DNA from 4 places in the Abyssisolibacter sp. ZYX002 genome. Region 2 is predicted to be linked to each of the others. Evidence: riboswitches for the same ligand, from Rfam matches in the RefSeq annotation. Region 2 holds a riboswitch; each other region holds the start of a gene.
What was found. A riboswitch is a leader RNA that binds a small molecule or an ion and turns the genes downstream of it on or off. The one in region 2 is predicted to bind S-adenosylmethionine.
Positions count from the first base shown of each region.

Region 1 (2,210 bases), on a different contig from region 2:
TTTTTTCAGTAATAAATAGTAATATACCAAGAGGGAAACCAAGTAAAATAGCAAAACTACTAGATAGTATTACCATATATATAGTTTCAAATAAAGAAGGTAAAACTAAACTAATAAAATTACTCATTACGAATCACCTCCAATCTTATAGATTTTTCATTAAGATAATTTATAGCCTTGTCAATTTCATTATCATCACCTTTAAATGCAACCACCAAAGTTCCTAAACTAGTAGACAATAGCTCATTAATATGGCCCGAAAGAATATTTATAGATATATCAAAAGATTTAATTAAATCAGATATAATAGGTTGGTGAGAGATATCACCATTAAAAATCAATTTATAAACTTTAGAGCTATCAGATAATGTAGCTAGACTTATATCATCTTTAGTCATATGTGATATGAATGCTTTAGCTGTGTTAGATTGAGGATTGCTAAACACCTTGTTAACGGTATCAAGCTCGATTATTTTTCCATTTTCCATGATAGCTACTCTATCACAAATATCTCTGATTACTTCCATTTCATGAGTTATCAATATAATAGTGATATTAAGTTTATTTTGAATATTCTTTAATAGCTTTAAAATTGATTTAGTAGTTTTAGGATCAAGGGCACTAGTAGCTTCGTCACATAATAATATATCTGGGTTATTGGCTAAAGCTCTAGCTATAGCAACTCTTTGCTTTTGACCTCCACTTAACTCGCTTGGATAACTTAAAGCTTTATCACTTAAACCTACTAAGTGTAAAAGTTCTTTAGCCCGTTTATTTATAGTATCTTTATCAAAGCCAGCTATTTCAAGAGGAAATGCTATATTTTTGATAACAGTCCTTGATTTTAATAGATTAAAATGTTGAAATATCATACCTATTTTTTTTCTAAAAACATTTAATTGTTTTTTGTTTATACTGTTTATATCAGTATTGTTAATGAGAATAGTTCCACTTGTGGCTTCCTCTAATCTGTTTATCAACCTGATAAGAGTAGATTTACCAGCACCACTTAAACCTATAATGCCGAAAATTTCATTTTCATTGATATCTAAACTTATGTCGTCAACAGCTGTAGTTACAGTAGAATTGTTGGTATATGTTTTAGTCAGATTTTTTATTTTTATCATATTGCACCTCCAGTTAAATATAAAAAGCTTCTTCCCTAAAAAGAAAGAAGCTACAGACAGTTAGACAAAAACCCAATTTCTGAGTTGTTACTAAAATTTCCGTTGCTCACTTATCTCTAAATAAGCTCTGCCACTCAATTTTAGAACGCCCCCGACTTGTGCTTTTACTACAGTCTAGAAATTTAATGACTTTGTCATAAATAAAATAAAAGCTTCTTTCTAAAAGAAGAAAGAAGCTTTTTAAAAAAAACCGCTTCCCTCATCTTTCGAAATTATTCGCAGGATTTAGCACCTCGTACATAACGTACAGGTTGCCGGGTTTCATAGGGCCAGTCCCTCCACCACTCTTGATAAGGAAATCAAAATTATATTCAGTTATTAAAATCTATTATAGATGTATTCTAAATAAAAGTCAAGAAATTTTAATATATTAACCATTTTAAGTAAAAGAATAACAATAAATCCTGAAATTTGAGGATAGTAGAATGTACACAAGGTGATAAATCAAACTATACTATATTATATTATGTAATATATTTAGTGTGAAAAAATATTAGTTATGGTAGAACAATGTAGATTAAGTCCATATAGCTAAATAACTACAATTAAAAACTAAAGTATTAATACTAAGAGTTTGGCTAGTTTAACAAAGTAAAAATATATCCTTTCAACTATTGAGATTGTTTGATATAGTGATATAATAATCATATATATAAATTAAATAATATCAAAGGTGCTCATAAATAGTGAGCTAAGAGGGAAAGAGGTGAAAAACCCCTACAGCCCCCGCTACTGTAAATAGATATGAAATCTTAATACCACTGACTATGTTGGGAAGGAAAGAGAGTAAAGAAATCTATGAGTCAGGAAACCTGCCTTTGATTGAGGATTGTAACTACTTCGGTGGGAAGTGTGTTAATATTAACATTCGATTATTAAAACACATAATTTCCATATGTGTTTTTTGCATTTAAAAATAAAACATAAGAATTGGAGTGTACAAAGGTGAAAAAAAATATAATGTTTCAAGGAACAGGGTCATCGGTTGGCAAAAGCTTATTAACAGCGGGTTTATGTAGAGTA
Region 1 is NZ_JARMXH010000003.1:196,388-198,597, forward strand. Features, by position in the region: gene P3X86_RS10965 (methionine ABC transporter permease) at 1-127, opposite strand, end outside; gene P3X86_RS10970 (methionine ABC transporter ATP-binding protein) at 120-1,127, opposite strand; SAM riboswitch class I at 1,384-1,484, opposite strand; cobalamin riboswitch at 1,842-2,021, shown strand; gene P3X86_RS10975 (cobyric acid synthase) at 2,148-2,210, shown strand, end outside.
Region 1: it holds a riboswitch for S-adenosylmethionine, as region 2 does, so the genes downstream of both, P3X86_RS10970 (methionine ABC transporter ATP-binding protein) here and metF (methylenetetrahydrofolate reductase [NAD(P)H]) in region 2, are expected to answer to the same signal.

Region 2 (2,210 bases):
CTTCTATTGATGAACTTACAAAGTCAGCTAAAGATTCTATTGCAGTTGTAGCGCAAGCATCAAAAATGATAGCCTTTGTAAGGTTTGTTTTACTATAATATCGTATTTTATTATCAATATCAATACCTAAAGTAGCACCAATAATTGCGCACTTATCACAATTGCTTAAATGCTGTTTTAAATTTTCACTAACTATTTCCGTATCACATTCATAAAGATAAATATTGTATTCGATGTCTATATCAAAAAGTTTATAAATATAGTTACCACTAGAAATAGATTTCACTTCCTTGATACATTCAGTTATCATGTCCATTGTGTATTTATCAATGTCAGAGCTTTTATATCTAAGATAACGCAAAACTTCATTACGGTCAATATTTAATGGACCAACACGCTTGTTAGCATGCACATTCATCACATACAACTCCTCTTATCGCTTTTATATTATTTAAAATATGACTAGTTGCCTTTGGTTTATTCATAGTATAGATATGGATACCGTCTGTATCCCATGACAATAAATCAATAATTTGCTCGATTGCATATGCTAAACCAGCTTCTCTTAAAGCATTTGGTGAATGTTCGTATTTTTCTATAATCTTTTTGATTTTCTTAGGCAATGAACAACCAGTAAGCTCAATAATCCTCTTAACTTGATTTTTATTAAGAATTGGTAAAACACCTGCTAAAATAGGAACATTAATATTTTTCTTTCTAACTTTATCTTTATACTCGTAGAATAAATTATTATCAAAAAATAGCTGTGAAATTAAAAATTCAACTCCAGAGTCTACTTTCTGTTTTAAGTTATCAATATCTTGGTGTAAAGATTCGCACTCCAAATGCTTTTCTGGATAGCACGCTCCTCCTATGCAAAAATCATAATTTTCTTTAATGTGCTTTACTAAATCAGAAGCATATTTAAAACCATGATTTTCATGGTAGCCTTCTAAAGGATAGTCTCCTCGTAAAGCTAGTATGTTTTTTACTCCTTGTTTATGCAAACTATCTAAGGTGATATTGAGTTCCTCTTTATTTGAAGTTAGACATGTCAAATGAGCCAATGATGGAACATTTGAAATTCTATGAATAAATGATGAAACATCAATCGTTGTATCTTTAGTACTACCTCCAGCACCATATGTCACGCTTATAAAATCTGGTCTTAGTTCTTTGAGTTTGAATATAGTATCATAAATTGTTTCGATTTTTGATTCTTTTTTTGGTGGAAATATTTCTAGCGAAATAAGTGATTTTTCTTTGTCAAACATATCTCTAATATACATTATAATCTCTCCTTTTTTATGAGTAAAGTAATATAAACAATACTATTTATTATTGATGATACAGTTATCTATAAGTAACGAATCTGTTAATTTTGAGTAAAAATAAAACTCTCTTAAGATAAGAGAGTTTCTATTTAAGCTCTTATCATTCGGTTAATAAACCGCTGGTTTTAGCACCTTTACTTGCAGTAGGTTGCTGGACTTCATAGGGCCAGATCCCTCAGTCACTCTCAATAAGAAATATTTAATTGTTTTATAAAATAAAAAAACCTCTTTAATGAAAAGAGGGTTATAATCATCTCTTATCACTCGGCATAGCCGCTGGTTTTAGCACCTTACTTATAGTAGGTTGCTGGACTTCGTAGGGCCAGATCCCTCAGTCACTCTTAATAAGACTATTAAATTATATTAAGTATAATGCAATAAAGCGAAATTGTCAACATATTTTAATAAGCAGATATTTAAAAAGTGAATATAAATGTAGCCAATAAATGTTAAGTTATAAAATAGAATAATATATAAACAAATAAAACTCTTAAGTTTATTGATGTGATGCGTTGTACGCTACATTACCACCCAATCTTTTCAAGAAATAATTAGCAGTATCATAGTAGTTTATTCTCAATCTCTTTAGTGTTAAGAAGTCGTCAGATTTTTTACTAATACCATATTTTGTTTTAACAGCAGTCAAATATCCATGTTTTTTTACTTCATTTATACCATAAACCGTAGAATGACCTGCAGGATAGCAAAAATGAGTAATTTTAGAATCTATCATTTTTTCAAGAATTTTTTTAGACTGAGCAATTTCTTTACTGATTTTGGCGTTACTATTATAATGAAAATCAACATGAGTTACTGTATGACTACCAATCTCCATACCATCATAGAATATTTTTCTCACATGATCTGGAGAGCGAG
Region 2 is NZ_JARMXH010000002.1:599,015-601,224, reverse strand. Features, by position in the region: gene P3X86_RS08825 (methionine synthase) at 1-418, opposite strand, end outside; gene metF (methylenetetrahydrofolate reductase [NAD(P)H]) at 402-1,289, opposite strand; SAM riboswitch class I at 1,429-1,529, opposite strand; SAM riboswitch class I at 1,589-1,685, opposite strand; gene P3X86_RS08815 (polysaccharide deacetylase family protein) at 1,831-2,210, opposite strand, start outside.

Region 3 (2,210 bases), on a different contig from region 2:
AGCACCTAAAACTTTCTTCAATATTCCATTCCTTTCATATACAGCGTATAGCATTAATTATAATATATAATTATTATATAAGCATTACAAATAAATTACAAAAGAATTAATTAACATGGTAGTAATTACATAGAATTTTAAGAATATGGGCGGTACACATAGACATCGGACAGTATTAATGATAATATAAATGTGTGATATTATATATAAGATGTAAAGTATTAAAAAAGATTGTTTATTTAACAGTTATCAGATTGATTATATATAATTATTTACTTAGGGGTAACTAATATTACATAGTGATTACGATAATTAGTATATCCGCGTTTACGCATGTTATTTATTTAATTGCAATTAATATAATTAGCTAACAATAGGTATATTTAATAACTATACAGTAATCACAAAGAACGAGGATAATTACATGAAAAAATATGTTTTAGTTTTTTTAATGTCGATGGTTCCAATAGTAGAGTTAAGAGGGGCAATTCCAGTTGGTGTATCAATGGGAATAGATCCTACCCTTAGCTTGTTTATAAGTATTGTAGGGAATTGCCTGTTAGTGCCAATATTGCTAAAAACAATATTACCAATACTGAGGTTTTTTTATAGAATAGAATATTTTAAGAAATATGTTATTTGGGTACATAAAAGAACGATGAGTAAGAGCGAAAGAGTAAAAAAATACGAGGTCTTTGGTTTATTTTTGTTAGTGGCAATACCTGTTCCATCTACAGGGGTTTATACAGGTTGCTTGGTCGCAACATTACTTAGGATTAAATACAAAGATGCATTAAAAGCTATCTTGTCAGGAGTAATAACATCTGGAATGATTGTTTACGTCTTAAGCGTCGTTATTATTAATTAAAGACACAAAAAACCAAAAAAATGTAAAAAAGTATTGCAACATTTATGAACATATGCTATTATAAGAGAGAACGTAAAACTAAATAAGTAACCTTATTAAGAGTGACTGAGGGAATAGGCCCTATGAAGTCCAGCAACCGACTATTACTAGCAATAATAGGAAAGGTGCTAAATCCTACAGATATTACATCTGAAAGATGAGGAAGTGCTATAGACAACTCTTCCTTAAGGAAGAGATTTTTTAATTTGAACAACTTTAGATATGACATAGATACATATAGCAGTTCCTTTGAGATTTGCTATAACAGGCAAATCTTGGGTCACGATGGGAGTTGATTCCACTTACTATTCGTTTAAAAAATAAAATTAGGGGGTTGTATTATGAGACAATGGTTATTTACATCTGAATCTGTAACAGAAGGCCATCCAGATAAAATGTGCGATCAGATATCAGATGCAATACTAGACACAATCTTATCAAAAGATCCAAATTCTAGAGTTGCATGCGAAACATCCGTAACGACAGGATTAGTATTAGTGTCTGGAGAGATATCAACAAGTTGCTATGTTGATATACCAAAGATAGTTAGGCAGACAGTAAAAGATATAGGTTATACAAGAGCTAAATATGGTTTTGATGGAGATACTTGCGCAGTTATTACATCTATAGACGAGCAATCACCAGATATAGCTATGGGCGTTGATGAAGGGTTTGAAAGTAAAAAAGGAGAAATAAATGATTCTGAAAATGCTACAGGTGCAGGGGATCAAGGTATAATGTTCGGATTTGCGTGTAACGAAACACCTGAGCTTATGCCATTACCTATTTCATTGGCACACAAATTAGCTAGAAGACTTGCAGAGGTAAGAAAAAATGGTACCCTCAAATATCTAAGACCAGATGGAAAGACACAAGTTACAATAGAGTATCATGATGATAAACCTCATAGAGTAGATACAATAGTTATATCTACACAACATTGTCCTGATGTTGAATTAGAGACAATAGAAAAAGATTTGATAGAAAAAGTTGTAAAAGAAGTAGTGCCAACTAAATTCTTAGATGATAACACTAGATTCCTAATCAATCCTACAGGAAGATTTGTAATAGGTGGACCTCAAGGAGATGCAGGATTAACAGGAAGAAAGATTATAGTAGATACTTATGGTGGATACTCTCGTCATGGAGGAGGAGCTTTCTCAGGAAAAGATCCTACAAAAGTTGATAGATCTGCAGCTTATGCAGCTAGATATGTTGCTAAAAACATAGTTGCAGCAGGGCTTGCTGACAAATGTGAAGTACAGCTAGCTTATGCTATAGGAGTAGCATATCCTGTTTCAAT
Region 3 is NZ_JARMXH010000010.1:100,484-102,693, reverse strand. Features, by position in the region: gene P3X86_RS19210 (tRNA lysidine(34) synthetase) at 1-21, opposite strand, end outside; gene P3X86_RS19205 (COG2426 family protein) at 425-868, shown strand; SAM riboswitch class I at 958-1,071, shown strand; gene metK (methionine adenosyltransferase) at 1,249-2,210, shown strand, end outside.
Region 3: it holds a riboswitch for S-adenosylmethionine, as region 2 does, so the genes downstream of both, metK (methionine adenosyltransferase) here and metF (methylenetetrahydrofolate reductase [NAD(P)H]) in region 2, are expected to answer to the same signal.

Region 4 (2,210 bases), on a different contig from region 2:
GCACATTCAGGAATAATATCATCAGTAAATGGAACTAATGTAACCGTGGTTTCAAAATGGGGAGGATATGGACTATATAGACATCCCGAAATGCATTGCCCATATCCTACAGTAGTTAAAAACACTTTTTGGAAATATAAGATTGATTTCTAAATTAATTAGTGAGAGAGGTAGGTCAGATGAAGAATTTTATATTGGGATATTCACTTCTAATTGTATTATTTATAGTGGGATGCCAAAACTCTAAAACACAAGAAAATATGGATATAAACACTGTTGTAATAGGGTATGGTTTTAATAGTAGTGTAGCTATAATAGAAGATCAAGAACAAATAAAACAATTAACAGAGTTATTTAATAAAGCTGAGTTTAAAGAATGTAGTGATACAATACAACAGCCGTATTTGCGTATAAATTTTCAGGGAAAAGAAAGTTCTAAATCATATTGTATCGATAAGAATGATACTATTAGATTAAATGATGATAAATTTGCTAAAGCAAAAAATATAAGCTTTGATTTTTTATACTCAATATACGATGATAATATAACAAAGATTAAGGTTGAATAATCATGTAACTTAAATGTTGAACTACTAAAAATGATATGTAAAATAATTTTAATCATTTTACCATTAATATTAGATAAACTGACAAAACAGGGGTATAAAATAATACCAGTATCACATCTAATATACAAAGGAGAGTTTCGTATAGATAATACTAGTAAGCAAATAGAAATTAAATCTAAAGAAGTAGTGAAGCGTAACGACTTGATGGTTGTTACGCTTTATTCTTCTGTAATGAAGTAGTATTGGTGACTTAATTATAACGAAGATATTGGATAGTTGTTATTTTTTATTTATTGTTAATTTATTGATGTTTTTGGCAACTCAATGGTTACTTAATCCCTTTTTAGGTTCAGTTTTGAAATAAAATAGAAATGTAGTATTGAATAAGTTAATAAAACTTTTTTGTTGACAGCCCATAATATTTAGTTTATAATCTTTATTAATTAAGTTGGTATACCAACAAATTTTATAAAAATATATTAGAACGAATTAAATAATCTTATTAAGAGTGACTGAGGGAACTGGCCCATAGAAGTCCGGCAACCTGCTTTATGCAAGGTGCTAAAACCAGCGGCATAGCCGAATGATAAGAGTTATCAACGAACTTTCTCTATATCATTTAGAGAAAGTTTTTTTATATTATATATCATAACGTGACAATAGTTAGTTAAATTTTAAAAACTATTAAACTTTATTCACAAAGAAAGGAGTGTAAGTTAAAAGATGATTAAAAAAACTTATCAAGAAATCAATGAAAAAATCAGGAAAGGGGAAGCAGTGGTTGTAACTGCAGAAGAAATAATCGGTATTGTAAAAGAAAAAGGAATAGAAGAAGCTACTAAGCAGGTAGATGTAGTAACCACAGGAACATTTGGACCTATGTGTTCATCTGGGGCATTTTTAAATTTCGGGCATTCAGACCCGCCTATTAAGATGAGCAAAATCACGCTAAACAATGTTACGGCATGCGGAGGGCTTGCAGCAGTTGATACCTACATAGGTGCTACAGAAGAATCATTAGACAGAGGAAGAGAATATGGTGGTGCTCATGTAATATGTGATTTAATAGATGGTAAAGAAATAGAATTGAAAGCCAAAGCAAGTCCTACAGATTGTTATCCAAGAAGTGAAGTACAAACTAATGTAAGATTAGAAGACCTAAATGAGGCTTATCTTTTTAATCCTAGAAATGCTTATCAAAATTATGCAGCCGCAATAAATACTAGTGATAAAAAGATATACACATATATGGGAATATTAAAGCCAAGCAAGGGTAATATTAACTATTCTACATCAGGAGAACTTAGTCCATTGCTAAATGATCCTAATTACAGAACTATAGGAATAGGTACTAGGATTTTCCTAGCAGGGGCTCAAGGATATGTGTCGTGGCAAGGAACACAGTTTAATTCATCGGCTAATAGAGGTGTTAATGGTGTGACTTTAGGACCAGCAGCAACACTAGCTGTTATTGGAGATTTGAAGGATATGGATACTGAGTATATTCAGCCTGCTGTATTTGAAAACTATGGTACATCTATTTTTGTAGGTATAGGTATCCCAATACCAATATTGGATGAAGATATGATGAAAAAGGTATGTGTAGAAAATAAAGACATATATACAAGTGTTATAGATTAT
Region 4 is NZ_JARMXH010000003.1:275,488-277,697, forward strand. Features, by position in the region: gene P3X86_RS11325 (hypothetical protein) at 180-569, shown strand; gene P3X86_RS11330 (hypothetical protein) at 600-809, shown strand; SAM riboswitch class I at 1,066-1,162, shown strand; gene P3X86_RS11335 (homocysteine biosynthesis protein) at 1,293-2,210, shown strand, end outside.
Region 4: it holds a riboswitch for S-adenosylmethionine, as region 2 does, so the genes downstream of both, P3X86_RS11335 (homocysteine biosynthesis protein) here and metF (methylenetetrahydrofolate reductase [NAD(P)H]) in region 2, are expected to answer to the same signal.